DNA from 2 places in the Thauera sedimentorum genome. Region 1 is predicted to be linked to the other one. Evidence: riboswitches for the same ligand, from Rfam matches in the RefSeq annotation. Region 1 holds a riboswitch; the other holds the start of a gene.
What was found. A riboswitch is a leader RNA that binds a small molecule or an ion and turns the genes downstream of it on or off. The one in region 1 is predicted to bind cobalamin.
Positions count from the first base shown of each region.

Region 2: another riboswitch for cobalamin. It lies ahead of IAI53_RS10000 (TonB-dependent receptor domain-containing protein); the one in region 1 lies ahead of IAI53_RS01495 (energy transducer TonB).

Region 1 is NZ_JACTAH010000001.1:329,432-343,544, reverse strand. Features, by position in the region: gene trxB (thioredoxin-disulfide reductase) at 1-229, shown strand, start outside; gene IAI53_RS01520 (Smr/MutS family protein) at 238-1,011, shown strand; gene IAI53_RS01515 (P-II family nitrogen regulator) at 1,106-1,444, opposite strand; gene IAI53_RS01510 (NAD+ synthase) at 1,499-3,115, opposite strand; gene IAI53_RS01505 (GNAT family N-acetyltransferase) at 3,292-4,419, shown strand; gene ppa (inorganic diphosphatase) at 4,486-5,013, opposite strand; cobalamin riboswitch at 5,075-5,226, shown strand; gene IAI53_RS01495 (energy transducer TonB) at 5,329-6,147, shown strand; gene IAI53_RS01490 (heavy-metal-associated domain-containing protein) at 6,171-6,380, opposite strand; gene IAI53_RS01485 (heavy metal translocating P-type ATPase) at 6,419-8,824, opposite strand; gene IAI53_RS01480 (MerR family transcriptional regulator) at 8,900-9,352, shown strand; gene IAI53_RS01475 (sulfite exporter TauE/SafE family protein) at 9,362-10,063, opposite strand; gene hemN (oxygen-independent coproporphyrinogen III oxidase) at 10,119-11,510, opposite strand; gene fnr (fumarate/nitrate reduction transcriptional regulator Fnr) at 11,628-12,368, shown strand; gene IAI53_RS01460 (hemerythrin domain-containing protein) at 12,432-12,965, opposite strand; gene IAI53_RS01455 (SirB2 family protein) at 12,967-13,362, opposite strand; gene IAI53_RS01450 (NnrS family protein) at 13,367-14,113, opposite strand, start outside.
Region 2 is NZ_JACTAH010000002.1:52,712-66,824, reverse strand. Features, by position in the region: gene IAI53_RS10055 (lipopolysaccharide kinase InaA family protein) at 16-783, opposite strand; gene rfaP (lipopolysaccharide core heptose(I) kinase RfaP) at 780-1,619, opposite strand; gene IAI53_RS10045 (glycosyltransferase family 4 protein) at 1,616-2,743, opposite strand; gene waaC (lipopolysaccharide heptosyltransferase I) at 2,743-3,831, opposite strand; gene waaF (lipopolysaccharide heptosyltransferase II) at 3,832-4,887, opposite strand; gene rfaD (ADP-glyceromanno-heptose 6-epimerase) at 4,890-5,855, opposite strand; gene rfaE1 (D-glycero-beta-D-manno-heptose-7-phosphate kinase) at 6,130-7,080, opposite strand; gene cobC (alpha-ribazole phosphatase family protein) at 7,275-7,826, opposite strand; gene IAI53_RS10015 (adenosylcobinamide-GDP ribazoletransferase) at 7,811-8,581, opposite strand; gene cobT (nicotinate-nucleotide--dimethylbenzimidazole phosphoribosyltransferase) at 8,592-9,629, opposite strand; gene cobU (bifunctional adenosylcobinamide kinase/adenosylcobinamide-phosphate guanylyltransferase) at 9,792-10,343, opposite strand; cobalamin riboswitch at 10,417-10,656, shown strand; gene IAI53_RS10000 (TonB-dependent receptor domain-containing protein) at 10,782-12,590, shown strand; gene IAI53_RS09995 (FecCD family ABC transporter permease) at 12,663-13,616, shown strand; gene IAI53_RS09990 (ABC transporter ATP-binding protein) at 13,613-14,113, shown strand, end outside.

The sequences.
Region 1 (14,113 bases):
CAAGCCCAACACCGACATCTTCGAAGGTCAACTGGAGATGGAGAACGGCTACCTGATCACCCAGGGCGGACGTGAGGGCAATGCCACGCAGACCAGCATTCCCGGCGTGTTCGCCGCCGGCGACGTGCAGGACCACATTTACCGCCAGGCGGTCACCTCGGCCGGCACCGGCTGCATGGCCGCGCTCGACGCCGAACGCTACCTGGATGCGCTCGGCAACGTGAGCTGAGTCCCGTCATGTCGCGCCGCGCCCGCCCCCGCCCGCCGGAACGGCCCGCGGCGGCGGCCGGCGACGCGCAGCCGGCGCCGCTGCGCGCCCTCGCCGACCTGAAGGCGCTGCGCAAGAAGCCGCAAAGTCCGCTGATGCGCGCCTGGGAAGCAGCCCGGGACCGCCACAAGCAGACCGCCCCACCCGCCCCGGCGGAGGAGCCGCCGCCTCCCACTGGCCCCAGCGCCGACGAACGCGCGCTGTTTCGCAGCGCCATGAGCGAAGTCCAGCCGCTGGCGGCGCGCCACGCGCGCGTGGAGACCGGCGCCACGCCACCGCCCCCCCTGCCCTTGCGCCGCCACGCCGACGAGTCGGCCACGCTGCACGAGTCGCTGCACACCCCGCTCAGTTTCGAAGATCGCCTGGACATCGGCGAGGAAGCCGCCTTCCTGCGCCCCGGTCTGCCGCGCCGTGTTCTCAGCGACCTGCGTCGCGGGCGCTGGGTGCTGCAGGGCGAAGTCGACCTGCACGGCCTGACCCGCGACGAGGCGCGCGAGGCGCTCGGCCGCTTCCTGCAGGCCAGCCTGCAGCGCGGGCGGCGCTGCGTGCGGGTGATTCATGGCAAGGGACTGGGATCGCCGGGACGGGTATCGATCCTCAAGCAGCTCTCGCGCGGCTGGCTGGCGCAGCGCGAGGAGATCCTCGCCTTCTGCCAGGCCGGCCCGCATGCCGGCGGTTCCGGTGCGCTGCTGGTGTTGCTGCGGGCGCCGGGCGGCGCCCGGGACAAGACTCAGGGCGTGTAGGAGCGGCCTTGGCCGCGATTGCAGCCTTCGTTTTCCGCACGCCTCATCGCAGCCAAGGCCGCTCCTACGAATGGAGCCTGACGCTGAACGGCGCTCAGATCGCCGCTTCGTCGGTCTCGCCGGTGCGGATGCGCACCACCTGCTCGACCGGCATCACGAAGATCTTGCCGTCGCCGATCTTGCCGGTACGCGCGGCCTTGATGATAGCCTCGGTGGCCTGCTCCACCAGGTCGTCGCCGATGACGATCTCGACCTTGATCTTGGGCAGGAAGTCCACCACGTACTCGGCGCCTCGATACAGCTCGGTATGGCCCTTCTGGCGGCCGAAGCCCTTGACCTCGGTCACGGTCAGGCCGGTGATGCCCACTTCGGAGAGCGCCTCGCGCACCTCGTCGAGCTTGAAGGGCTTGATGACGGCTTCGATCTTCTTCATCGGGAAATCCTCATTGTTCGGTTGCGGGCTCGCCGGGCGGTCGGCCGCCGGCGCTCAGAATTCGTCCTGGTAGCGCGATGTTATCGGATAACGCCAGTCCCTGCCGAAGCCGCGGCGGGTCACGCGGATGCCCACCGGCGCCTGGCGGCGCTTGTATTCGTTGCGCTTGAGCATCGCCACGGTGCGCCGTACGTCCTCTTCCGGATAGCCGGCGGCGATGATCTCGCGCGGCGACTCGTCGCGCTCCATGTAGGCCTGGATGATCGCGTCGAGCACGTCGTAGGGCGGCAGCGTGTCCTGGTCGGTCTGGTCGGGCTTGAGTTCGGCGGATGGCGGGCGGGCGATGATGTTGGGCGGGATCACCTCGCCCTGGGTGTTGCGCCAGCGCGAAAGCCGGAACACGAAGGTCTTGTACAGATCCTTGAGCACCGCGAAACCGCCGGCCATGTCGCCGTACAGCGTGGCATAGCCGGTGGCCATCTCGCTCTTGTTGCCGGTGGTCAGCACGATGGCGCCGGTCTTGTTGGACAGCGCCATCAGGATCATCCCGCGGATGCGGCTCTGCAGGTTCTCCTCCGTGGTGTCGGCCGGCAGGCCGGCGAACTGCTCCGCGAGCAGGCCGCCGAAGGCCTGCATCGCCGGCTCGATCGGGATCTCGTCGTAGCGCACGCCCAGCCGGCGGACCATTTCGCGCGAGTCGTCCAGGCTCATCTGCGCGGTGTAGGGCGAGGGCATCATCACCGCGCGCACCCGCTCGGCGCCGAGCGCATCGACCGCAACCGCCAGCGTCAGCGCGGAGTCGATACCGCCGGACAGGCCGATGATCGCGCCAGGGAAGCGGTTCTTGCCCAGGTAGTCGCGCACCCCCCACTTGAGCGCCTCGTAGACCTCGGCCTCCAGCGTGCGCGGCTCGGCCTTGGCTCCCGGCAACCAGCGCCCCTCGGCAAAGCGCACCACGTCCACCCGCTCGTCGAAGGACGGCACCTGCCAGGCCAGCCCTCCCTTGCCGTCGAGCGCGAAGGAGGCGCCGTCGAACACCAGTTCGTCCTGCCCGCCGACCATGTTGCAGTACAGCACCGGCATGCCGGTGACGGCCACGCGGGCGCGCAGCACTTCATAGCGGCTGGCCTGCTTGTTCATGTGATAGGGCGAGGCGTTGAGCACCAGCAGCGCCTGCGCCCCGGCCTTGCGGGCCAGTTCGGCCGGACCCGGCTCCCATACGTCCGCACAGATGTTCACGCCCAGGCTGACGCCCTTGAGGCTGAACACGCACGCCGCCATGCCCGGATCGAAGTAGCGCTCTTCGTCGAAGACCTCGTAGTTGGGCAGCAGGAGCTTGTGATACACCGCCTGCACCACGCCGTCGCGGATCACCGAGGCCGCGTTGAAACGCTGCCGGCCGCGCTCCTCGGGATGGCCGAGGACCAGGGTGATGCCCTGGGTATGCGGCAGGATGCGTTCGATCTCGCGCGCGCAGGCGCGGTAGAAGTCCGGCCGCAGCAGCAGGTCTTCGGGCGGATAGCCGGACAGCGCCAGTTCCGGGGTGAGCAGCAGGTCGGCACCTTCGGCGCGCGCGCGCGCCAGCGCGTCGATGATGCGGTCGGCGTTGCCGACGAGGTCGCCAACGGTGAAATTGAGCTGTGCGACAGCGATCGAAAGCGTGGTATTCATGGGCCGCAACTATACCGTGTGATCCGCCTTTCCGGCGCGCCGACCTTGCGATGCAGTATTGCACAGACAAGGTGGGCAAGCCTGTGGATAAGAGCGGAACAGCTCACCCAACCCTCTGACCCGGAAACGATTTGCGCAGTTGCACAATAACTGGGCGACTGCGCGGAGGCACCAACTTGGCGGACCGTTTTCGCCTGCTCAACGGACTGAGCGACCTGCCTGCTGCCCACTGGGACGCGCTGGCCGGCTCGCAGGCCTGCCTGTCGCACGCCTACCTGCATGCACTGGAGGCCACCGGCTGCGTGGGCGGGCGCAGCGGCTGGCTGCCGCGCCACGCGACGCTGTGGCGCGACGGCACCTTGGTGGCCGCGATGCCGCTCTACGAAAAGCAGCACTCCTACGGGGAATACGTGTTCGACTGGGCCTGGGCGGAAGCCTATGCCCGCCACGGGCTGGCCTACTACCCGAAGTGGCTCGCCGCGGTGCCGTTCACACCCATCCCCGGCGCACGCCTGCTCGGCCACAGCGGCGCAGACCGCAAGGCCCTGCTCGCCGCGGTGCTGGACACGGTTGCCGACAGCGGCCTGTCGTCCTTCCACCTGCTCTTTCCCGCCGATGAAGAAGCCCCCTGGCTGGCCGAAGCCGGGCTGATGCTGCGCCACGGGGTGCAGTTCCACTGGCGCAACGCCGGCTACCGCGACTTCGAAGATTTCCTGGCCCAGCTCAACCACGACAAGCGCAAGAAGATCCGCCAGGAACGCCGCCGCGCCGCCGCACACGGGCTGAGCCTGCGCTGGCTCGACGGCCACGGCGCGAGCGCAGCCGACTGGGCCTTCTTCCACCGCTGCTACAGCCTCACCTACGCGCTGCACCGCTCCACGCCCTATCTGACCCCGGCATTCTTCCCGGCGCTGGCGGCCGCCCTGCCCGGCGGGGTGCGCCTGCTGGTCGCCGAACGGCAGGGCGAACCGGTCGCCGCCGCGTTCTTCCTGTGCGACCGCGAGGCGCTCTACGGGCGCTACTGGGGCGCGACCGAGGCGCTGCCCTTCCTGCATTTCGAGCTGTGCTACTACCAGGCCATCGACTACTGCATCGCACAGGGACTGTCGCGCTTCGAAGGCGGCGCGCAGGGCGAACACAAACTCTCGCGCGGCCTGGAACCGGTACCCACCTGCTCGGCGCACTGGATCGCAGATCCGCGCTTCCGCGACGCGGTGGACGATTTCCTCGCGCGCGAACGCAAGGGCGTGCGCTTCTACCTCGACGAACTGGCCGAACGCTCGCCCTTCCGCAGCGGGCCGTAGACGCACGAAGGCCCGCACGCGGCGGGCCTTCCATCCTGCTGCCCGGCGTTCACCGGGCCACGGCGATCACTTGGCGGCGTTGGCCAGGCCGTCGGTGATTTCCTTGCGGGCCTCGTCCACCGAGCCCCAGCCCAGCACCTTGACCCACTTGCCCGGCTCGAGATCCTTGTAGTGCTCGAAGAAGTGCACGGTCTGCTTCATCAGCAGCTCGGGCAGGTCGTCGGTGGTCTGCACCTTGTCGTACAGCGGGGTCAGCTTGGAGACCGGCACCGCCACCACCTTGGCGTCCATGCCCGACTCGTCTTCCATCTTCAGCACGCCGACCGGACGGCAGCGGATCACCACGCCCGGCAGCAGCGGGAAGGGGGTGACCACCAGCACGTCCACCGGGTCGCCGTCGCCGGCGATGGTGTGCGGCACGTAGCCGTAGTTGATCGGGTAGCGCATGGAGGTGCCCATGAAGCGATCGACGAAGACCGCGCCGCTGTCCTTGTCCACCTCGAACTTGATCGGATCGGCCTGCGCCGGAATCTCGATGATGACGTTGATGTCGTTCGGCACATCCTTGCCGGCGGGGACGTTTTCGAAGCCCATTACACAACCCTCCCATGGAAAAAGTGGGCGAAATTATACGGGAAAGCCTGCACCGCCTATAATGCAGCGCTGAATAGAAGGTGCCTTCGCCGGCTGTCGCCGCGAAGGAGAATCGGGAAACAGGTGCAAGGCCTGTGCTGCCCCCGCAACGGTATGGCGCTGGAAAGACCTTCCGCGCCGAGCCCGGAGACCGGCCTTCCAATGATGCGGCCCGGCGCCATGCACCGGCCGTGTGTGAAGCGCTGCGGGTCGGCTGCGCGTCGCGAGCCTCGTGCCCGTGTCCGCCCGCGCAATAGTCTGGTTCCGCGGGCCGAGATGAACAACCCCACGCCCTCCCTGCTGTCCTCCGGCGGCGCCCATGGCGCCACCGTGCTGCCGCCGCTGCAATGGGGCTGGCTTGCGCTGGTCGCAGGCCTGCACGTGGCCGGCCTGGCCTGGCTGGGCCTGGGCGATGAACCACTGACCCAGGCGCGCCCTGCCGAGAGCGTGGTGAGCGTCCAGCTGCTCACGCCACCGGTCGCCCAACCGACGGCGACGCCCAGCCTGCCCCCCCGGCCAGCGCAGGAACCCGTCAAACCCAAGCCGTCCGCCCAGGCGCCCAAGCCACGTCCGCTACCGCCGCCGCAGAACGCCCGTCCGGTCACGACTGCGGCAAGCCACGCGCCTGTCGTGCCCCGGCAAGCGCCGGAACCGGCCGCGGTGGTACCGGTCCCTGAGGACCACGCCGCCCGGCCGCCCGGCGAATCCGCCCCCGATCCGGCAACAGAGGTTCAACCGCCCGCCGACCAAGCCCCGGCCCCCACTACCAGCGCAGTGGCAGCGACCAGCCGGCAACAGGCGGAGACCCTGGCGCCCGCACGTTACGACGCCGATTACCTGCACAATCCCCCGCCCGGCTATCCCGCCGCCGCGCGACGCCGGGGGGAAGAAGGCCAGGTGACGCTGCGCGTCCACGTGCTGGCCTCCGGACGTGCGGCGGAAATCGAGATCGCCGAGAGCAGCAGCCACCCGCGGCTCGACCGTGCGGCGCGCGATGCCGTCGCCCACTGGCGCTTCGAGCCGGCAAGACGCGGCAGCCAGCCGGTGGACAGCTGGCTGCGGGTGCCCATCGTGTTTCGCCTGGAAGGGCGCTGAGCCGCGCCCTTGCGCGCCGGCGCTCAGGCCGGCGAGTCGAAGCCGGCCGCCTCGACCGCCGCGCGCATCTGCTCGGGGGTGACCTGCGCGGGATCGTAGCTGACCCGCGCGCTCGCCCCGTCCAGCGACACCTCCGCCTCGCTCACGCCGGCCAGCGCCTTGAGCACACCGGTCACGTTGCGCACGCAGCCGCCGCAGCTCATGCCTTCCACCTTGATCGTCACTTCATTCATCGCTTTCACTCCAGCCCTTGGGGTCCATCGAACAAAACCTATCGCCCGGCTCGCCAGCGCCGAAGCAGCAGCGAGTTGCTGACCACCGACACCGAGCTCATCGCCATCGCCGCGCCGGCCACCACCGGGTTGAGGAAACCGAGCGCCGCCAGCGGAATGCCGAGCACGTTGTAGATGAAGGCAAAGAACAGATTCTGGCGGATCTTCGCCAGCGTGGCGCGCGACAGGTCGATCGCGTCGGCCACCCCGTCCAGGCTGTTGCGCACCAGGGTGATGTCGGCGGCCTCCACCGCGACGTCGGCCCCCACGCCGATGGCGAACGATACATCGGCCGCGGCCAGCGCGGGCGCGTCGTTGATGCCGTCGCCGGCCATGCCGACCAGCTTGCCGTCCTTGCCCAGGGCCTTCACCGCCGCCGCCTTGTCGCCAGGCAGCACGCCTGCCCGGTAATCCTCAATGCCCACCTGCGCGGCAATCGTCGCCGCTGTCGCCGCATGATCGCCGGTCAACATGACGACCTCGATACCGCGAGCCTGCAAGCGCGCCACCGCGCGGGCCGAGTCCTCGCGCACCTGGTCGGCCACGCCCAGCGCGCCGGCGAAAGCACCGTCCACCGACACCGCCACCAGCGTACGGCCACCGGCCGCCAGCTCGTCGCAGAAACCTTCCGGCACCGCCGTCCCGCGCTCAGCAAGGAAACCCGGGGCACCCAGCAGCACCGTGCGGCCTTCGACACGCCCTTCCAGCCCCTTGCCACCGAAGCTCCGGACCGCTTCCACCGGCGCCAGGCTCAAGCCCTCGGCCTGGGCGTGGGCCAGTACCGCCCGCGCAATCGGATGGGCGCTGCCCTGCTCGGCCGCAGCCGCCATCTCCAGCAAGCCCCCGCTCGTCCACCCGGGCGCCGGCAGCACGTCGGTCACCGCGGGCTCGCCCCGGGTCAGCGTGCCGGTCTTGTCCACCGCCAGCACGCGCACCTTCTCGGCCAGTTCCAGCGCTTCGGCGTTCTTCACCAGCATGCCGGCACGCGCACCCTGGCCGGTGCCCACCATGATCGCGGTGGGCGTCGCCAGCCCGAGCGCGCACGGGCAGGCGATCACCAGCACCGCCACGGCGTTGATCAAGGCCTGGGCGAAGTCGCCCGACCACAGCCACCAGCCGGCGAGGGTCAGCAGCGCGAGGCCCACGACCACCGGCACGAAGACGGCCGAGATGCGGTCGGCCAGGCGCTGCACCGGCGCCTTGGAGCCCTGCGCCTGGGCGACCATGCGGATGATGCCGGCCAGCAGCGTGGACGCCCCCACCCCGGTCGCCTCGCAGCGCAGCAGGCCCTCGCCGTTGAGCGTGGCGGCGAACACCTTGTCGCCGGCGGCCTTGTCCACCGGCAGGCTCTCGCCGGTGAGCATGGCTTCGTCGAGGGCGGATTGCCCCGACAACACCACGCCGTCGACCGGCACCGAATCGCCCGGACGAACCACGAACACGTCGCCGGGACGCACGGCGGCCACGGGCAGCTCGACGAGCTGGCCGTCGCGCTCGATGCGCGCCATCTTCGGCTGCAGGCGCATCAGCGCATCCAGCGCCGCGCCGGTGCGCGCCTTGGCGCGGGCCTCCATCAGCTTGCCGAGCATCACCAGGGTGATGATCATCGCCGAGGCCTCGAAGTACACATGCTGGTCGTGCAGGCCGAGCAGGGTCACCGCCGTGCTGAACAGCCAGGCCATGCTGGTACCCAGGGCCACCAGCACGTCCATGTTGGCCCCGCCGCCACGCAGCGACGCCCAGGCGCCGCGGTAGAAGCGCGCACCGATCCAGAACTGCACCGGGGTGGCGAGCAGCAACTGCAGCCAGCGCGGAATCACGTCGTGGTGCGCATCGCCCGCCCAGCCAGCGCCCAGCATCGCCGGCATCTGCGCGGCCAGCGGCAGGGTCAGCAGCACGGCAATCCAGAACATGCGCAGGTCGCGCCGCCAGGTCTCGGCATGGCGGGCGCGCTCCTGTTCGCGCGCATCCAGCCCGGCCTCGACTGCGCCGAAACCGGCCTTCGCCACCGCGTCGATGGCCTGCTGCGGGTCCATCGCACCGGGCAGGTAGCGCAGCACCGCCCGCTCGCTGGCGAAGTTCACTGCCGCTTCCACCCCCGGCAGGCGGTTGAGCACTTTCTCCAGCCGGGTGGCGCAGGCGGCGCAGGTCATGCCGGAGATCGACAGCTCGAGCTGCTCGGGCGGCACCTCGAATCCCGCCTTGTGAATGGCCTCGACCACCGCCTGCGTCGCGGTTTCTCCGGACAGGCGTACCTGGGCCCGCTCTGCCGCGAGATTCACGCTGGCCTCCACGCCGGGCATGCGGTTGAGCACCTTTTCGATGCGGGTGGCGCAGGCCGCGCAGGTCATGCCGGCAATGGGGAGTTCGACGGTGGTGGTGTCGATGGGAGTGCGATCGTTCATGATGGTCCCGCTTGCGGACGCTGTGTCGATGGTGGCAGTCTAGACCCTGTACCAAGGTACGGAGTCAACCCCCTGATGAACACGCATACGTCCCGCCCGCCCCTTCCCTCGCGCAACGCGACAACAGCGGAACCCGGTCTGACCATAGGCCGGCTGGCTTCAGCCGCCGGGGTCGGCGTCGAGACGGTCCGTTACTACCAGCGCCGCGGCCTGATCGGCACCCCGGCTGGCCGCAAGGGCGCTTTCGGTGTGTACGACGCGCAGACGGTGTCCCGCCTGCGTTTCATCCGTCGCGCCCAAACCCTGGGGTTCAGCCTGGACGAGGTCGCCGGCCTGCTCGCGCTGGACGAGGAACGCGATCGCGACACTGCGCGCGCGCTCGCACAGGCCAAGATCGACGACATCGAAAACCGTATCCGCCAGCTGGAAGACATGCGCAGCGCCCTGAAGGGCTTGGTGCACTGCTGCGAACACACCGAGGCACCGGCCCCCTGCCCTATCCTGCAGGCCCTGGACGGAGAACGCTGAACGCCCCGTTCAGCAGACCACGCCACTCCACAGGGTGCCGCCGAGCGAGGGGGCATGGAACAGGCCGAAGACGCCGAAGCCCAGCACCGTCAGGCCGGCAGCGAAACGCACCTTGCCGTTGCGGGTGATGTCGCGGAAGCGCTTGAACAACAGGCCGGCGAGCAGCAGGTTGGGCAGCGTACCGAGGCCGAAGGCGAGCATCAGCCCCGCGCCGCGGGTCGCCGAGCCGGTCACCAGCGCGGTGGCCAGCACGCTGTAGACCAGTCCGCAGGGCAGGAATCCCCACAGCAGTCCGAGCGGGTAGCCCTGTGCCACCGAGCGCGCGGGCAGGAAGCGCCGGGTGAAAGGCTGAACGCGCCGCCAGATGTGGTGGCCGGCACGCTCGACCGGCGCCAGCAACTGGGTAAAGCCGGTGAGATACAAGCCCAGGGCAACCAGCATCAGGTTGGCCAGTACGTACAGGCCCAGCTGGATGGGCATCACCTCGTTGTACAGCATGCCCACGGTACCGAGCGCGCCGAGCAGGCCGCCGATCACCGTGTAGGTGGTGATGCGCCCGAGGTTGTAGGCCAGGTGGATCGGCCATTGCCGGCGGGTCTGCCCGGGCACCTGCACGGTGAGCGCGCCGACGATGCCGCCGCACATGCCCACGCAGTGGGTGCCGCCGAGCAGGCCGATGAGGAAGACGGCGATATAGCCGGTTTCAGGCATTCGGAAGAGCCGGAAGATGCATCAGGGCAGGCATTCTACGCCGCGCGGGGCGGGATCAGATCACCTTGGAGTAGCGCGCCCGCTCGCGGTCGGCGCGCAGGTAGCGGTCGAACACCATGGCGATGCCGCGCACCAGCAGCCGCCCCGGGGGCAGCACGCTGATCCAGTCGTCCTCGATCTTCAGCAGGCCGGCCTTCTCCATCTCGCGCAGGTCGGCGAGTTCCTCGGCGAAGTATTCCTTGAAGTCGATCAGGTGGGCGATCTGGATGGACTCGATCGACACCTCGAAATGGCACATCAGCGCCTGGATGATCGCGCGGCGCAGCAGGTCGTCGGCGGTAAGCTCGATGCCGCGCAGCACCGGCAACTCGTCCTGGTCGAGGATGTCGTAGTACTCGTCCAGGGTCTTGACGTTCTGCGCGTAGGTCGGCCCCACCTTGCTGATCGCCGACACCCCGAAGGCCAGCAGGTCGCACTCGGCGTGGGTGGAGTAGCCCTGGAAGTTGCGGTGCAGCCGCCCCTGGCGCTGGGCGATGGTGAGCTCGTCGTCCGGCTTGGCGAAGTGGTCCATGCCGATGTACACATAGCCCGCCTCGGTGAGCCGGCGGATGGCCAGTTGCAGGATCTGCAGCTTGGTGTCGGCGGTGGGCATGTCCACCGAGTTGATGCGGCGCTGCGGCTTGAACAGCTGCGGCAGGTGCGCGTAGCTGTAGAGCGAGATGCGGTCGGGAGAGATCTCCAGCACCTGCTCCAGCGTGCGGTTGAAGCTGATGATGTTCTGCTTGGGCAGGCCGTAGATCAGGTCCATGGACACCGACTTGAAGCCGGTGGCGCGCGCGGCGTCGACCACCAGCTTGGTCTCGTCGAAGCTCTGCACGCGGTTGACCGCGACCTGCACGTCATGGGCGAAATCCTGCACGCCGACGCTCATGCGGTTGAAGCCGAGGTTGGAGAGCATCTCGACGGTATCGAAGTCCACCTTGCGCGGGTCGACCTCGATGGAATACTCGCCGTTGGGCACCAGCGTGAAGTGCTGGCGCACCGAGTCCATCAGCTGGTGCATTTCCTCGTGCGACAGGAAGGTGGGCGTGCCGCCCCCCAGGTGCAGCTGGGTAACCTGCCGGCTGCCGCCCAGACAGGCGGCCTGCATCTCGATCTCCTTGGCCAGGTACTTGAGGTACTTGGCCGAGCGCCCGTGATCCTTGGTGATGATCTTGTTGCAGGCGCAGTAGTAACAGATCGTGTTACAGAAAGGGATGTGGAAGTATAATGAAAGCGGTTTGCCGAGACCGCCCACTGCCCGCTTGGCGAGCCAGTCGCGCAAGGCCTTGGCGTCAAAGGCTTCGACGAAGCGATCCGCCGTCGGGTAGGACGTATAGCGCGGCCCGTTGATGTCGAAGCGGCGGATCAACTGGGTGTCGAAGACGAGTTCTTTCTGATTGCTCATGGTCGTACGGGGCGGCAGTCTGTTCCGTAAGATCGCAGAAAGCCGTAGTTTTGTGGTTGACGTGGATCAACGAGGCTCCGTTGATCCCGGTGAGAGACGGAGCTGTTTATCTTGCAAATGAAGGCGACGGTGCCGATCTCTGTGGCAAACCTCAAGGCCGCCTGCTCTCAGTGTAACCTGCAGGAGCTGTGCCTGCCGTTCGGGATGTCGGAAAACGAGATCGACCGCCTGGACGAACTGGTGGGCGCCCGTCGCAAGATCAAGCGTCAGCAGCACCTGTACCGCGCCGGCGACCTCTTCGAGGCGATCTACGCGATCCGCGCCGGCTCCTTCAAGACCGACGTGCTGCTCGAAGACGGCCGCGAGCAGGTCACCGGTTTCCAGATGACCGGCGAGATCCTCGGTCTGGACGGCATCAGCACCGAGTTCCACACCTGCAACGCGATCGCCCTGGAAGACAGCGAGGTCTGCGTAATCCCCTACGGCAAGCTGGAAGAACTCTCGCGCGAGGTCGAAGGCCTGCAGCATCAGTTCCACAAGGTCATGAGCCGCGAAATCGTACGCGACCACGGCGTGATGATGCTGCTCGGCTCGATGCGCGCGGAAGAACGCCTGGCGGCCTTCCTGCTCAACATGTCGCAGCGCTTCACCGCGCGCGGCTTCTCGGCGGCCGAGTTCCACCTGCGCATGACGCGCGAGGAGATCGGCTCTTATCTGGGCCTCAAGCTCGAAACCGTGTCACGCGCCTTCTCGCGCTTCCAGGAAGACGGTCTGGTGGCCGTGCAGCAGAAACACATCCGCATCCTGGACATCGCCGGCCTGAAAAAGCTGCTGCACCATCAACCGGCCGGCGGCTGAAGCGCGGAGCGAGCACCGCGCAACACCGCCATCGGCCCGCGCAGTAGGTTTATTCGCACATTCTCAGCCCTGACGCCGGCGGGCGACCATGGTCTCGCTCAAGGCGGCGACGTCCTCGTCAGTCAGCAGTTCGCGGGCGTAGGGCAACAATTCGCCTTCCTCGCGGGCGATGTGCTGATGGTAGCGGCTGGCGAATTCCTCGACCTGCTCCGCGGTCAGCTCTGCCGCTTCTCCCTGTGCAATCGCCGCCAGACGTTCGCGCATGAGCGCCCAGGCGGCGAACATGCGCTGATGGTCGGCGAGGATCCAGTCGATCAGCGCCTGCAGCTGCGCGCGACGCGGCGCATCGACCCGTGCGAGCAGCACCGGAAAGAGATCGTCTTCCTCGTCCATGTGGTGATTGACCGCAGCCAGGTCGAAGTAGCGCATCACCGCGCTCGCCGCCTGCTGTGCCTGCTTGTCCGCACCATGAGCGGGCAGCCAGGCGGCCAGGCGGGCGAGCGTCTCGAGCTGCCCCTGCAGGCGGCCGTGACAGGCTTCCAGCATCTCGAGCGGGGTTTCGAATCCGGGTGCGACCGGGATCAGTGAATCGCTCATGTCAGTGAGCTCCTAAATAGACCAGAAAACCGGCGGGGCTCTTGAGCAGCGCCACGGACACTATCCACGCATAGACCGCCAGCGCCGCCAAGAACGCAGCCGCCCTGAGCGCCAGGGTGCGCCCGCGCCGCAAGGCCACCGCGCCAAGCACGATGTAGGCGAGCAGGCCGATGACCTTGGCCGTGACCCAGCCGGCGACGAAAGGGTACTGCCCGATCATCACCGCCATCGCGATGGCCGACAGCAGCAGCAGGCTGTCGACCACATGGGGCAGCACCCGGGTGAGACGATGTTCGAGCAGCGCACTGCCGGACAGCATCCACGCGCCGCGCAGCGTGAACCCGAGAATGCTCAGCACCACACAGGTCACATGCAGGTGTTTGAGTGCGAAATACATGGTCTTATCCCGGCCGTCCGTCGGCCCGCGGACGCAGGTAGATGGGCAGGTAGCGCAGCGCCCAGGTCACGAAGATGCCCAGCCAGCCGGCTACCGCGGCCAGCATCAGCCAGGGAGAGAGCACAGCGGGCGCAAGGTCGGCGAGGATGCGCAGCAGCACGACCCCCTGCATGGCGAGGAACAGCGACCAGGTCAGCTGGTCGGCCGCCAGCGGCTGGCCCGAATGGCCCAGGGTGACCCGCGACACCATGCCGAGCACGATGGAGCCGAAGAAGCCGATCCCCAGCGCGTGCAGCGGCGCCAGGCCCAGGCCGTACCAGCCGAGCTGGGCGCCCGCGGCCTGCGCTGCGGACAGCAGCAGGGCCACGCCCAGCCACGCGAAACCGATGTGCAGCATGCCCAGCAGGCGCACGCGCTGGGCAGCCACCGGTCGCCAGCGGATGCACAGCCACAGCGCGACCAGACCGGCCGGCAGATCGACGACCCAGCGCCAGCCGCCGAGTTCGGCCATGCCGAGCGCGCCATGGACGAAACTCGCCCCCAGCATCAGCAACAGCGCCCAGCGCGGACGGACGATGACGTAGTCCGGAATGATGTTGCTGGAGAAAAAGGGCACCATGCGGTGGCAGACCGAGAAGAACACCGGCAGCAGGAACCACCACACGCCGGCCTCGATACCCACGCGCGCCCAGCCTGCCCCGCCGCCGAGCGCGAACACCAGCCAGGCGAAGATGCTCAACCCGCCGCCCGC
Region 2 (14,113 bases), on a different contig from region 1:
TTCGCCTGGAGGGCTTCAGGCCGGACGCTGCTTGCGCTTCTGGCGGTGTTCGGCCGCGTGCATGACATAGCGGATTGCTCGTTTGTCCGCTTCGTCCAGACGTGTCTTCTGCGAATACTCCAGGTAAAAACGCAGACGTTGTGTGCGAGTCAGACAGGTGCGCGCGGTGCGGTCCAGCGCCGCCAAGTCCTTGGCAACCCGGTAGCTTAGCAGGGGGCCGAACCAGAAGCGCCCCCCCGGGCAGTCGATCAGGTACACGCGACCGCTCTGCTCCTGGAGCAATAGATTGCGCCAGTGCAGGTCGTTGTGGGCAAAGCGATGATCGTGGAGGGCACGCGCGATGGCTGCGACCTGAGTGATGAGTGCGCTTACGAAAGCGCGCTGGCGCAGGCGGGGGTCACGGTTGCGGACCATGCGCGCAAGATCGACGGTGCCTTGAATTTCCTCCGTGATCAATGCCCCTCGGCGAAACACCAGCCCCACAAAGCGCTCGAGTCCATATGCGACAACCTGTGCGGTCGGTATGCCCCAGCGCGCGAACAGCAACAAGTTTCGCCATTCGGCGACGACGCGCGGGCGACCGAGAAAGCGTCGAAGGTACTTGCCGGCCAGGTTGTAGCGCTTCACGTAGTAGTTCTTGCCGTCTGCAGGCACCAGGATGACGTCGCTGATCTGGTCGTGAGTGATCTGCCGGCCATCGAGCAGGAAGGTGTCGTTCAATGAACGAAAGAGATGCCGGGCGTGCTGTCCGAGGGCAGAGATGTCGGTATGCCAGCGAATCATTTCTGCAGAGCGGGGCGGTGGGCAAACTTGCGATCGAAGCGCAGGAGGAGGCGTTGTGCCTCGCGCTCCAGCCACTTAAGAAAACCGGCTTCGCGGACGAGGACGGTGCGCAGTGGCGCGCCGAAGTAGGCGCGCAGGAAGCGCAGCTTGTCGCGCCGGGTGAGGCCGATGCGCAAGGCGGAGAAATACAGCGCGGCGAGATCCTTGTTGCGCCAGCGCGCGGGCGTGCGGGCGCGGATCTGCACGCGGTGCAGGTCGATCAGCGACACGCGAAGTTGTGCGGGCGAGGGTGGCGGCTCGGTGGCGAGCAGGAAGTGGCAAAGGTAGAAATCGCGGTGGTTCAGCCCACCTTCGTGCAGCGTGCGCGCGATGCGCGCCACCTCCGCCAGTAGCGCACGTTTCAGCGCCAGCGGCGGCGGGGCATCAACCCAGCCGCGGGTGCAGGTGTCGAGATCGACCGCGGGCTCGATGGCCTCGGTGACCAGGAAGGAAGTCCGGTGCGTCCAGCCTCGGCCGCGCTCGCCATAGCCGACCGCGTTCATCGTCGGCACGCCGAGGCGGTGGCAGGCGCCGATGGCGCGCCATTCGTTGCCCGCGCCGAGCACCGGCAAGCGCAGGCGTGCGAGCTCGCCGAGGATCCGTCCCCAGCCGATGCCGCTTTGCAGCTTGAGGTAGTAGCCGCGCCCGTCGAGTTCGAAGCGCAGCGTGCGGCGGCCCTCGACGTCGCGGGTGATGGCGTCGGGAGGCGCATTGCGGGCGAGTTCGGCCGTGGCGGCGAAGGGGTCGCGCCCGGCCCACAGCCGGTCGAGCGGCGGCGCGAGCGTCACCTGGTTCATCCGCGACCCCGCCCGAGGATGACGTCGGCGGCACGCTCGGGCATGTCGTAGATGTCCGCGCTGTCGGCGAAGGCCAGTGCGTTGCGCGCCCAGTGCCGGCGGGCGGGCTCGTCGCTGAGCATGCGCGCCAGCTCGGCGTCGAGCTCGGCTTGCACGAAGGGGGCGCTGGATACTACTACGCCGGCATCGGCGTCGGCGACGTAATGGGCGAAGCCGCAGATACCGGTGACCAGCACCGGCAGGCCGGCGGCCAGTGCCTCCAGCAGCACGTTGCCGGTGTTCTCGTTGTAGGCCGGGTGGATGAGCAGGTCGGCGCCGAGCAGGAAGCGCGGGATGTCGGTGCGCCCCTTGAAGAAGCGCACTCGTCCGGCCACGCCGAGTTGCGCGGCCTGGCGGCGGTACGGGGCGTCGTCGTCCTGGCCGATGACCATCAGCCTGGTGCGTGCGGCGAGGGGCGGCGGCAGGGAGGCCAGCGCGGCCAGCGTGCGGTCCACACCCTTGATGCGGAAGCCCGAGCCGATCTGCAGCAGCAGCAGATCCTCGTCAGCAAGCCCGAACTCGGCGCGAAAGGCGGCGCGCACCGCGGGCGCATCGGGCGGCGCGCGGCGGTCGCGGGCGATGCCCGGTGGCAGCTGGTGGAAGCGGTGCGCCGGGGTGCCGTAGTGCTCGACGAACATCGGCTTCTGCACCGGCGACATCATCAGGATGCGGGTGTGCGCCGTGGGGTCGAACACCGCGCGCTCGTATGCGGAAAAGTGCCGGTAGCGTGGCGAGAAGCGGTAGAAGCGCCCGCGCAGTGCGCGCGCCTTCTGCTCGAAGCAGGGGTCTCCGGCGTAATACACGTCCAGCCCAGGCATCTTGTTGAAGCCGACCACGCGGTCCACCGGGCGGCGCGCGAGGTCGGCCTGCACCCAGTCTGTGAACTTACGATAGCGCCGGTGATTGACCAGGGCGCGCACCGGCACGCGCACCAGCTCGAAGCCTTCCGGTACTTCGCCCTGCCACTCCAGCACATACACGCGGATGTCGTGGCCGCGTGCCTGGCAGGCCAGCGCGATGCGCAGGAAGTTGCGCTGCATGCCACCGAAGGGGAAGTACTTGTATAGGCAGAAGGCGAGCTGCATCAGGCGTGGGCCTCGTCGAGCAGGGGTTGCAGGCGCTGCCAGACCTGTGCGGCGTCCACGCGGGTGAAGCACAGCGGCCAGTCGCGCTCCAGGTCGAAGCGCTCGCGCTCGGCCGCGCTGGGCTGGTAGGCGCAGGTCTTGGCGAGGCAGGGCGCGCAGGAGAAGTCGCTGGCCAGGTGGATCTGGCGCGGGCCCCAGGCGCCGGTGTAGCCGGGGTTGGTGGGGCCGAACAGCGAGATGGTCGGCACGTCCAGCGCGGCGGCGAGGTGGCCGAGGCCGGTGTCGACCGCCACGCAGGCGCGCGCGCCGGCAAGCTGCGCGGCAATACCGGCGAGCGGCAGCCTGGGCAGTACTGTGGCATCGGCCAGGCCAGTCGCCAGGCGTTCCGCGCGAGCCCGTTCGACCTCGTTGCCCCAGGGCAGGCGTACCGGCCAGCCGGCGGCAATGGCGGTTTCGATCAGGCGTCGCCAGTAGGCCTCGGGCCAGTGCTTGGTGGTCCAGGTGGTGCCGTGCAGGAAGACGAGATAAGGGCGGGCGTCGGCCGCCACGGCCACATTGGCGGCTTCGCCGGCGCCCGCGAGCACGCGCGTGCGGTCCAGGCCATAGCTGCCGGCTCCGGTGGGGACGGGGTAGCCGAGCGCGCGGGCGAACAGCTCGCGGGTGCGCTCCACCGCGTGGCGGCCGCGGGCGACCGGGTGGCGGTGGGTGTAGAAGCGCGCGGCCAGTGGTTCGCGGGCAGAGGCGCGGTCCAGGCCGTGCACCGGGGTGCTGGCGTAGCGGGTGAGCAGGGCACTTTTGAGCAGGCCCTGGGCGTCGATGGTGAGGTCGTGGCGGACGTGCAGTAGCTCGCGGGTGAAGCGCCGCCATTCGCCGCTGGTCCACGCGCGGAACGGCGCCTTGCGCCAGCGCCGGATGGCTACCGGGATGACGCGGTCGACCGCCGGATGCCAGGCGGGGATCTCGGCGAAGGCCTCTTCCACTACCCAGTCGAAGCGGATGCCGGGGATGGCGCGCGCGGCGTCGGTGAGCGCCGGCAGGGTGTGGATGACGTCGCCCAGCGAGGAGGTCTTGACCAGCAGCACCCGCATTCAGCGCGCCCTCGCCACCATGGGTTGTGCGACCACGCCGAGTTGGGTGAGTGCGGCCATCACGCTGGCCGGGGTGATCTCGTGCAGGCAGCGGGTGTGGCCGAGCGGACAGGTGCGCTCGAAGCACGGCGAGCACTCCAGGCGCAGGTAGCGGATGGCGACGCGTTCGGCCAGCGGCGGGGTGTGGTCCGGCGTGGAGGAGCCGTAGATCGCCACCAGCGGGCGGTCGAGCGCGGCGGCCACGTGCATCAGCCCGGAATCGTTGGTGACCGCGGCCTGCGCCATGGCGAGCAGATCCACCGCGTCGCCCAACTGGGTGCGGCCGCACAGGTTGATGACCGCGTCTTCCATGTCGGCGGCGATGATGTCGCCGAACTCGCGGTCCTTGGCCGAACCCAGCACCCAGACCTGGAAGCCGCGCTGGGCGAGGTCTTCTGCCAAGGCGGCGAAGTGCGCCAGCGGCCACTGCTTGGCCGGGCCGTACTCGGCGCCGGGCATGAAGGCCACCGCGGGGCGCTCGGCGGCGAGCCCGAGCTCAGCGCGCAGGCGTTCCTGGTTGGCCGCGTCCGGGACCAGCTTGGGGCGCGGGAAGGGTTCGGGCAGCGGTGCGCCGGCCACCCGGCCCAGCGCGACGAAGCGCTGCACGGTCATCGGCAGCGCGGCCTTGTCCAGCGGGCGGATGTCGTTGAGCAGGCCGTAGCGCATCTCGCCGCGGAATCCGGTGCGGCGCGGGATGCCGGCGAAGAAGGGCACCAGCGCGGACTTGAGCGAACCCGGCAGCACGATGGCCTGCTGGTAGCCTTCCGCGGCCAGTTCCTTGCCCAGCGCGCGGCGCTTGGCGAGGCCGAACTCGCCGTGCCCGAGCGGCATGACGATGCCGCGGCGCACTTCCGGCATGCGCTCCAGGATGGCCAGCGACCAGCCCGGGGCGAGCACGTCGATCTCGCATGGCGTGCCGGCCTTGAGGGTCTTGAACAGGCTCTGCGCCATGACCATGTCGCCGACCCAGGACGGGCCGACCACCAGGATGCGGCGCGGCGCCTTGTCTTGCGCCATGCTCACAGCCCGCGCGCGGCCAGCCAGTCGAGGTAGCGCGGCACGCCGTCTTCCACCGGCATGAAGGGGCGGTCGTAGCCGGCCGCCTGCAGCGCGCCCATGTCGGCCTCGGTGAAGCTCTGGTAGCGGCCCTTGAGGTGGTCCGGGAAGGCGATGTAGTCGATGCCGCCGCCTTCGCGGTCCTGCTCGCGGTGCCAGCGGATGGCGGCGTGGGCAACGTCGTTGAAGCTCTGCGCGCGGCCGGTGCCGACGTTGAAGATGCCCGAGACCTGCGGGTTGTCGAGCAGCCACAGGTTCACCGCGACGACGTCGTCCACATGGATGAAATCGCGGCGCTGCTCGCCCGGGCCGTAGCCGTCGGAGCCCTCGAACAGGCGCACCCGGCCGGATTCGCGCAGCTGGCCGTTGAAGTGGTAGGCCACGCTGGCCATGCTGCCCTTGTGCTGCTCGCGCGGACCATAGACGTTGAAATAGCGCAGCCCGGCGACCTGCATCGGCAGCTTGCCCAGCTGCGGGCGCAGGTGGCAGTCGAAAAGGAACTTGGAGTAGGCGTACATGTTGAGCGGCTGTTCGTGCTCGCGCGCTTCGCGGAACACCGGGCCCATGCCGTACACCGAGGCCGAGGACGCGTAGATCAGCCGCGTCTTGTGCGCGGTGCACCAGGCCAGCAGGGCCTTGGTGTACTCGTAGTTCACGCTCATCACGAAGCGGCCGTCCCATTCGGTGGTGGACGAGCACGCGCCTTCATGGAACACCGCCTCGACCTTGCCGAAGGATTCGCCGGCCTTGATGCGGGCGAGGAAGTCGTCCTTGTCCATGTAGTCGGCGATGTCGGCGTCCGACAGGTTCAGGCACTTGCGCCCGTCGGAGAGGTCGTCGACCACCAGGATGTCGCGAATGCCGCGCGCATTGAGACCCTGAACGATGTTGCTGCCGATGAAGCCGGCGCCGCCGGTGACGATGATCATGCCTGTTCTCCGTTCGATTCTTGCGAGCTGCTGCAAATTGAGCGCCCAACCTTGATACAGCGACTCACCCTCCCCTTCAAGGGGAGGGCTGGGGTGGGGATGGGTTCGAACTAGGCGCGTGCATGCGCAACCCGAGTCCGAGGGTGACCCATCCCCCACCTGTCCGTCCGGGGCGGGCTTTGCACAGCCCGCCCGCTCTGCCGGCGCGAAGCGGTGCTTCGCGAAACCCCGGCCTCGCCCCCCTTGAAGGGGGAGGGACCTGCTAAGCCTGCGCCTAGGTCTCCGATAGCGCCGCCGCGCGCAGTTCTTCCATACTCACCGTTGCCGTCCCCAGCTTGCCCACCACCACGCCGGCGGCGAGGTTGGCCAGCGCAGTGGCGTCGGCCAGCGACAGCCCGCAGGCCAGGCCCGCGCCCAGCACCGCGACCACGGTGTCGCCCGCGCCGGTGACGTCGAACACGTCGCGTGCACGGGTGGGCAGGTCCAGCGGTGCCTGCCCGCGCTGCAGCAGCGTCATGCCGCGCTCCGAGCGGGTGACCAGCAGTGCTTCCAGGTCCAGCGCCTCGCGCAGCGCCTCGCCGCGTTCGCGCAGCGTGGCCTCAGATGCACAATGGCCGACCACCGCCTCGAATTCGCTCATGTTCGGGGTGATCACCGTGGCGCCGCAGTAGCGGCCGAAATCGGTGCCTTTCGGGTCGACCACCACTGCCACGCCCTGTTCGCGCGCCACCCGGATCAGGCTGCCGACCTGGGCCAGCGTGCCCTTGCCGTAGTCGGACAGCACCACCGCGCCGCCGCCCGGCAGCGCGCCCTCGAAGGCCTGCTCGATGCCGGCGGACTCGAGCACGGCGAAGTTGTCCTCGAAGTCCAGGCGGATCAGCTGCTGATGGCGGCTGATGATGCGCAGCTTGGTGATGGTGGGGTGCTGCGGCGCCTCCAGCAGGCGGCAGGCGACGCCACCGGCGTCCAGCTTTTCACGCAGCAGGCGCCCGGCCTCGTCGCGGCCGACCAGGCCGACCAGCTCGGCGCGCCCGCCCAGCGAGGCGGCGTTGAGCGCCACGTTGCCGGCGCCGCCGGCGCGGAATTCGTCGTTCTGTACGCGGACCACCGGCACCGGGGCCTCGGGCGAGATGCGGTCGGTGGAGCCGTGCCAGTAGCGGTCGAGCATCACGTCGCCGACCACGATGATGCGACCGGCGGAGAAATCGGGCAGGGGAGGCAGCATAAACAGCGCGGCAGCCAGCAGGATGGAAAGTCCGCGATTATCCCATGAAGGCGGGGAATATCGCTCGCACGGCGTGGCAGCGATGTGCATCGCGCTTGCGGGGCAATGCAGGAGCGGCCTTGGCCGCGATGCGCCCTTCGGGAAACCTCCGCCGCATCGCGGGCAAGCCCGCGCCTACCGGGGACAGGGCTGGCTCAGCGGTTGAACCACTTCAGCACCACGCCCCAGCTCTCCACGTCCAGCCGGGTTACATGGCCGCAGGCGAAATCCAGCCCCAGCCAGCGTTCGGCCGGCAGGCCGAGGAGGTGCCCGGCGATGACGCGCAGCGGGCCGCCGTGGGCGACCACCACCACGGCTTGCTGCGGGGCGGCGGCGATGAGGCCGTCGAGCCAGCGCAGCACGCGGGCGCTCATCTCGCGCGCCGATTCGCCACCCGGGGCGCGGAAACCCAGCGGGTCGCGCGACCATTCGTCGAGCGCGCTGCCCAGGGTGTCGAAGGGCTGGCCTTCCCACTCGCCGAAGTGGATCTCCTTGAGGCGCTCGTCCAGGCGCGGGGCGCCCAGCTCTTCGGCCAGCAGGCGGGCGCGTGCCAGCGGACTGGCGTGCAGCTCGTACGCCGCGGGCAGCAGCGGGCGCAGGCGTTCGGCCACCGCAGCGGCCGGTTCGGCCAGGCCGATGTCGCGCTGGCCGTAGCACACCCCGGGCGCGATGTCCGGCTTGGGGTGGCGGATCAGGTGTAGTTCCATGCTGCGAGAATTCCGAGATAGCAGGCGAGCTCGGTGCCTTGCTGGGCGGCGCCGAGCAGGTCGCCGGTGTAGCCGCCGAGGCGGCGCAGGAAGACGCGCGCCGCCCACAACGTGAGCGCGGCCACCGCGACCAGTGCGGCCGCCGCCTGAAGTGGAGCGAGAAGGGCGAGCGGGGCGAGGCCGAAGGCGGTGGCGGCGGCGAGCTCCGCCGGACGCAAGGCGCGCGCGAGCGGTTTCGATTTCGAGCTTTCGTCCTCGCGTACGTAGGGCAGCCAGTGGATCAGGCTGGTCGAGGCGAGGCGCGACAGCGGATGCGCGGCGAGCAGCGCGAGCGCTGCGGCGGCGTGGCCGTGCGCGGCCAGCTCCACCAGCGCCGCCGCCTTGGCGAGCAGCATCAGCACCACGCCCACGGTGCCGTAGCTGCCGATGCGCGAGTCCTTCATGATGGTGAGCACCTGCGCCTTGTCCCAGCCGCCGCCCAGCCCGTCGCAGGTGTCCGCCCAGCCGTCCTCGTGGAAGGCTCCGGTGAGGCGGATGGTGACGGCCATCGACAGGATCACCGCGAGCGAGGCCGGCAGCACCAGCGCGAAGGCGAGGAAGGCGCCCGCGCCCACCCCGCCGACCACCCAGCCGACCAGCGGGAAGTAGCGTGCCGCGTGGTTGAGGCGCTCCGGCGACCACGGCACCCAGGCGGGCACCGGGATGCGGGTGAAGAAGCCCAGGGCGGTGAAGAAGAGTTCGAGCTGGTAGCGCATGGCGGCCGGATCAGGCCTCGCGGTCGCTCACGCCGGCGGATGCGAAGCTCGCCATCTCGGCGAGGAAGTTCACCGCCGCCTGCACCAGCGGGAAGGCGAGCGCCGCGCCGGTGCCTTCGCCCAGGCGCAGGTCGAGGTCCATCAGCGGTTCGGCGCCCAGGTGGGCGAGCTGCACGCGGTGGCCGGCTTCCTGCGAGCGGTGGGCGAATACGCAGTAGGGCAGCAGCGCGGGCGAGATGGCGTGCGCGGCGAGCAGCGCGGCGGTGACGATGAAACCGTCGATCAGCAGCAGCATGCCGCGCTCGGCCGCGCCCAGCATGGCGCCGGCCATCATGGCGATCTCGAAGCCGCCGTACTCGGCGAGCACCTGTAGCGGGTCGCCCGGGCGGCCGCCGCGTGCCAGCGCGGTCTCCAGCAGCGCGCGCTTGCGGGCGAGGCCGGTGTCGTCCAGCCCGGTGCCGCGGCCGGTGACGGTGGCCAACGCCTCGCCGGTCAGGCAGTGGGTGATCAGCGAGGCGGCCGCGGTGTTGCCGATGCCCATCTCGCCGAAACCCACGCAGTTGCAGCCGTTGGTGGCCAGCGCGTGGGCCAGCTCGCGGCCGCGCGCGAGGGCGGTGCGCACGGTCTCGGCGTCCATCGCCGGCTGCTCGAGGTAGTTCACCGTGCCCGCGCCGAGCTTGGCGTCGATCAGGCCGGGGCGGCGGCCGAAATCGTGGTTAACCCCGGCGTCGATCACCGTCAGGCCCAGGCTCATCTGCCGGCAGAACACGTTGATCGCCGCGCCGCCGGCGAGAAAGTTCTCCACCATCTGCCAGGTGACGTCTTGCGGAAAGGCCGACACCCCGGCGCGCGCGGCGCCGTGGTCGCCGGCGAACACCATGATGTGCGGCTGGCGCAGCTCCGGCGCCTCGGTGCCCTGCACCAGCCCGATTTGCAGCGCCAGCGCCTCCAGGCGGCCGAGCGCGCCCGGCGGCTTGGTCTTCTGGTCGATGCGCTGCTGCAGGCGCGGGGCGAGCGCGGCGTCGGGCGTGGCGATGCGGAAGTCCATGGCGGGCGGGGTCTCGTGAGGGCGGTGGATGTCCGGGGGCGGCAAGGGTAGCACGGGGCGGGCGGGACCATCCTTGACGATGGTAGGGGCAACGGTAGGAGCGGGCTTGCCCGTGATGCTGCTTTCGTTCTCCGCACGCCGCAATCGCGGCCAAGGCCGCTCCTACCCGGGGGCCTTCAGCGTGAGCGGCAGCCCCGCGGCGACGAAGGTGACGGTGTCAGCTAGTTGCGCGACCTGCTGGTTGAGCCGTCCGGCCTCGTCGCGGAACAGTCGGCCGAGCGGGTGCTCGGGGACCAGGCCGAGGCCGACTTCGTTGGACACCAGCAGGATGTGGCCGGGCAGTTGCGGCAGGGTGGCGAGCAGGGCGTCGCGCTCCTCGGTGAAGTGCGGCAGCGCGCTGGCGTCCGCGCCGGGCGGCAGGTTTTCGGCACCGTCCAGCAGATTGGCCAGCCACAGGGTGAGGCAATCGACGACCAGGCAGCGCCCGGGAGCGGCTTCGCGCGACAGCGTCGCGGCCAGGGCGCGGGGGGTCTCGACGGTGCGCCAGGCTGACGGACGGTCGTTCTGGTGGCGGCGGATGCGGGCGACCATCTCCTCGTCCAGGGCTTGCGCGGTGGCGATGACGGTGACCGCCGCAGCGCTGGCCTGTGCGCGCGTTTCGGCGTGGCGGCTCTTGCCGGAGCGGGCGCCGCCGAGTATCAGTTCTATGCTCATGAAGGGGCGTGGCGCGTGATGTCGCGCTGCACAAGTGGTGACGAACGCGCTATTATCCGCCCCGCACCCGTTCAGGGTGCAACGCGTTTCAGGTGCCCCGCGGCGGTCCACGCCAAGGGGTTAAACGGGAAACAGGTGCGCGGCCCTCAGCCGCTATGCCTGTGCTGCCCCCGCAACGGTAAGTGAGCGCAAGGCGCATCAGACGGCCACTGGGTTGATCGAGACCCGGGAAGGCGATGCGCCGAGTCCGGACGGCAAGACCGCGCCGGCACAGTTCACGAGCCCGGATACCGGCCTCGAACGCACTGGCGGATGTGCCGCGGGGTGGCGGCGACGGGCGCGTTCCATATTGCTCTCGATACCCCTCGTGTGCGCATCGTTTCGACGATTGCCACGGCGTGCGGGGACGCCCGGCGTGGCACAGGGAGCATGACTCAAATGAAAATCCGTTATTCCGCGGTGGCCCTTGCGCTGGCCGCCGCGTTTCCGTGTTCTTCCGTGGCCTTGGCGAGCGCGGAGAAGACCGCCGATGCCGTAGTGGTGACCGCAACCCGCCAGGCGCAGCGCGCCGACGAAGTCCTGGCCAGCGTCGAGGTGATCGAGCGCGAGCAGATCGAGCGCGCCGGGCAGTCGACGCTGATCGACGTCCTGCGTGCGGTCCCCGGGGTACGCGTGGCCAGCAACGGCGGACCGGGCTCGAACTCCAGTTTCTTCATCCGCGGTACCGAGTCGCGCCACGTGCTGCTGCTGATCGACGGCGTGCGCGTCGGCTCGGCGACCAGCGGGCAGGCGACGCTGGAAGCCATTCCGCTGGCGATGATCGAGCGCATCGAAGTCCTGCGCGGCCCTGCCAGCGCGCTGTACGGCTCCGAGGCGATCGGCGGCGTGATCCAGGTGTTCACCCGCAAGGGCAGCAGCGGTTTTCATCCGCAGCTGTTCGCCGGATACGGCAGCGACGATACCCGGCAGGTGAATGCCTCGCTGGCCGGCGGCGTCGAACGCTTCCGCTACAGCCTGACCCTGGGGCAGGACCGCACGCGGGGCTTCGACGCCCGCAACGAGGGTATTCACGACACCGACCGGGACGGCTTCCGCAACGCCTTCGTGAGCGCCAATCTTGCGCTCGGCCTGCGCGAGCGCGACGAGATCGGCGTGAATCTCTACCAGTCGGATGGCCGCAACTGGTATGACACCAACCTGAGCTTCGACTCCTATCTCGACAAGCGTATCGATTCGGCCGGCGTCTATGCCATCAACCAGCTCTCCGAGGGCTGGCGGAGCACCCTGCGGGTGGCGCGCAGCCGCGACCGGCTCGACAACCGGGCCACGGTGGCGCGGCCGTCGGAGTTCTACACGACGCAGGATCAGTTCTCCTGGCAGCACGACATCGACCTGCCGCTGGGCGTGCTGATGGCGGCCTTCGACTACGTCAGGAGCAGGGTGGACGGCACGACGGCGTTCACCGTCGACGAGCGCACGGTCAAGGCCTGGTCGCTCGGCTGGTCGGCGAAGCTCGACGCCCACAACATCCAGGTCAACGTGCGGCGCGACGACAACTCGCAGTTCGGTGGCAAGACCACCGGCCTGCTGGCCTACGGCTACGACATCGACCAGGAGTGGAGCGTGCGCGGCAGCATCGCCACCGCCTTCAACGCGCCCACCTTCAACCAGCTCTACTGGCCGGATACCGGTTTCGGCGGCGGCAACCCCGACCTCAAGCCGGAGCGCGCGCTCAACCGCGAGATCGGCCTGCGCTGGGACGACGGCCGCCAGACGGTGGATGCGACCTACTACGACAACAAGGTGCGCGACCTGATCAGCGGCTGGCCGCCCGCCAACCTGAACGAGGCACGGCTCAAGGGCGTGGAGCTCGCCTACCGGGTGGAGCTGGGCAATCTCGGCGTCCAGGTTGGCGTGGACTGGCTCAGCGCGCATGACGAGGCCACCGGCAACCGTCTCGCGCGCAGGGCGAGCAACGCGGCCTTCCTGAAGGTGGATCACCGCATCGGCAACTGGTCCTACGGCGTGGACGTGAACGGCCAGGGCTATCGCTACGACGACGCGGGCAACACCAATCGCCTCGGCAGCTACGGTGTGGTCGATGCCTATGTACACTACCGCCTGGCTCAGGACTGGCGCGTGGAAATGCGGGCGAACAACATCTTCGACAAGCAGTACGAACTGGCCAAGGGTTACGCGACCCCCGGCGCCAGCTATTTCGTCGGCGTGCGCTACGCCCCGCGCTAAGCTAACGTGAGCGCCGCCCACCCGCATTCCTCGCATGCCGTCCCGTCCACGGGGCGGCGGCGTGCGTGGGCGGTGATCGCCGGACTGGCGCTGGCCGGCGTGCTGGCGCAAGTATGGGCGCTGGCCGCCGGCGAGCTGGACATCCCGGCCCTTGAAGTGCTCGGCGCGCTGTTCGGCGGCGGGCAGGGCATGGGCGCGGACGTGGTGCGCGAACTGCGCCTGCCGCGCGCGGTGGCGGTGTATGCCTGTGGCGGGCTGCTGGCGATGGCCGGTGCGCTGATGCAGGTGCTGCTGCGCAATCCGCTGGCCGACCCCTACGTGCTCGGCATTTCCGGCGGCGCGGCGGTCGGCGCCCTGGCGGCGATGCTGTTCGGTCTGGCGCCGCTGCTGGTCGACGGCGCCGCCTTCGGCGGGGCGCTGGCGGCCATGCTGCTGGTGTTCGGTCTGGCGCACGGCGACGGTTCATGGACCCAGACCCGCTTGCTGCTCACCGGGGTGATCGTCGCCGCCGGCTGCGGCGCGGCGGTCACGCTGATGCTTGCGCTGGCCCCCGATACCCGGGTGCAGTCCATGCTGTTCTGGCTGATGGGCGACGCCTCCGGCGCCACCCGCCCGTGGCCGGCGCTGGCGGTGATGGCCGCCGGCCTGCTCGCCGCGCTGCCCTTCGCCCGGGAGCTCAACCTGCTGGCGCGCGGCGAACTCGCGGCGCAGGCGCTCGGCGTGCAGGTGCGCCGCCTGCGCTACCTGCTCTACGTGCTCGCCTCGCTGCTCACCGCGGTGGCGGTGACCCTGGTCGGCTCGGTCGGCTTCGTCGGCCTGGTGGTGCCGCACCTGGTGCGCTTCGTCGTCGGCAACGACCAGCGTCTGCTGCTGCCCGCGGTGATGCTGGCCGGCGGCGCGCTGCTCACCCTTGCTGACACCGCCGCGCGTACCGTGATCGCGCCGCTGCAACTGCCGGTGGGGGTGCTGACCGCGCTGATCGGCGTGCCGGTCTTCCTCTTCCTGCTGGCGAGGCGTCAGCGATGACGCCGGCCGCCGCCCCCATGCTGGAAGCGGACCGCCTCGCGCTGCAGGTCGGCGAGCGCTGGCTGTGTTGCGAGTTCAGCCTTACGCTCAAGGGTGGCGAATGCCTGGTGCTGCTCGGCCCCAACGGCGCCGGCAAGACCACCCTGCTGCATACCCTGGCGGGCCTGCGCGAACCGTCCGTGGGCAGCGTGCTGCTCGGCGGCCTGCCGTATGCCGCCTGGCGTGCCACCGAGGCCGCGCGCTTCCGCGGACTGCTGGCGCAGCAGCAGCCGGACCATTTCTCCTCCACCGTGCTGGAGACCGTGCTGGTCGGGCGACACCCCTACCTCGGGCGCTGGGGCTGGGAAGGGCCGGAGGACGAGCGCATTGCGCGCGCGGCGCTGGCCGACGTGGGGCTGGCCGACATGGCCGGGCGCGACATCCTCACCCTGTCGGGCGGCGAGCGCCAGCGCGTGGCGGTGGCCGCGCTGCTGGCCCAGGCGCCGCAGTTGCTGCTG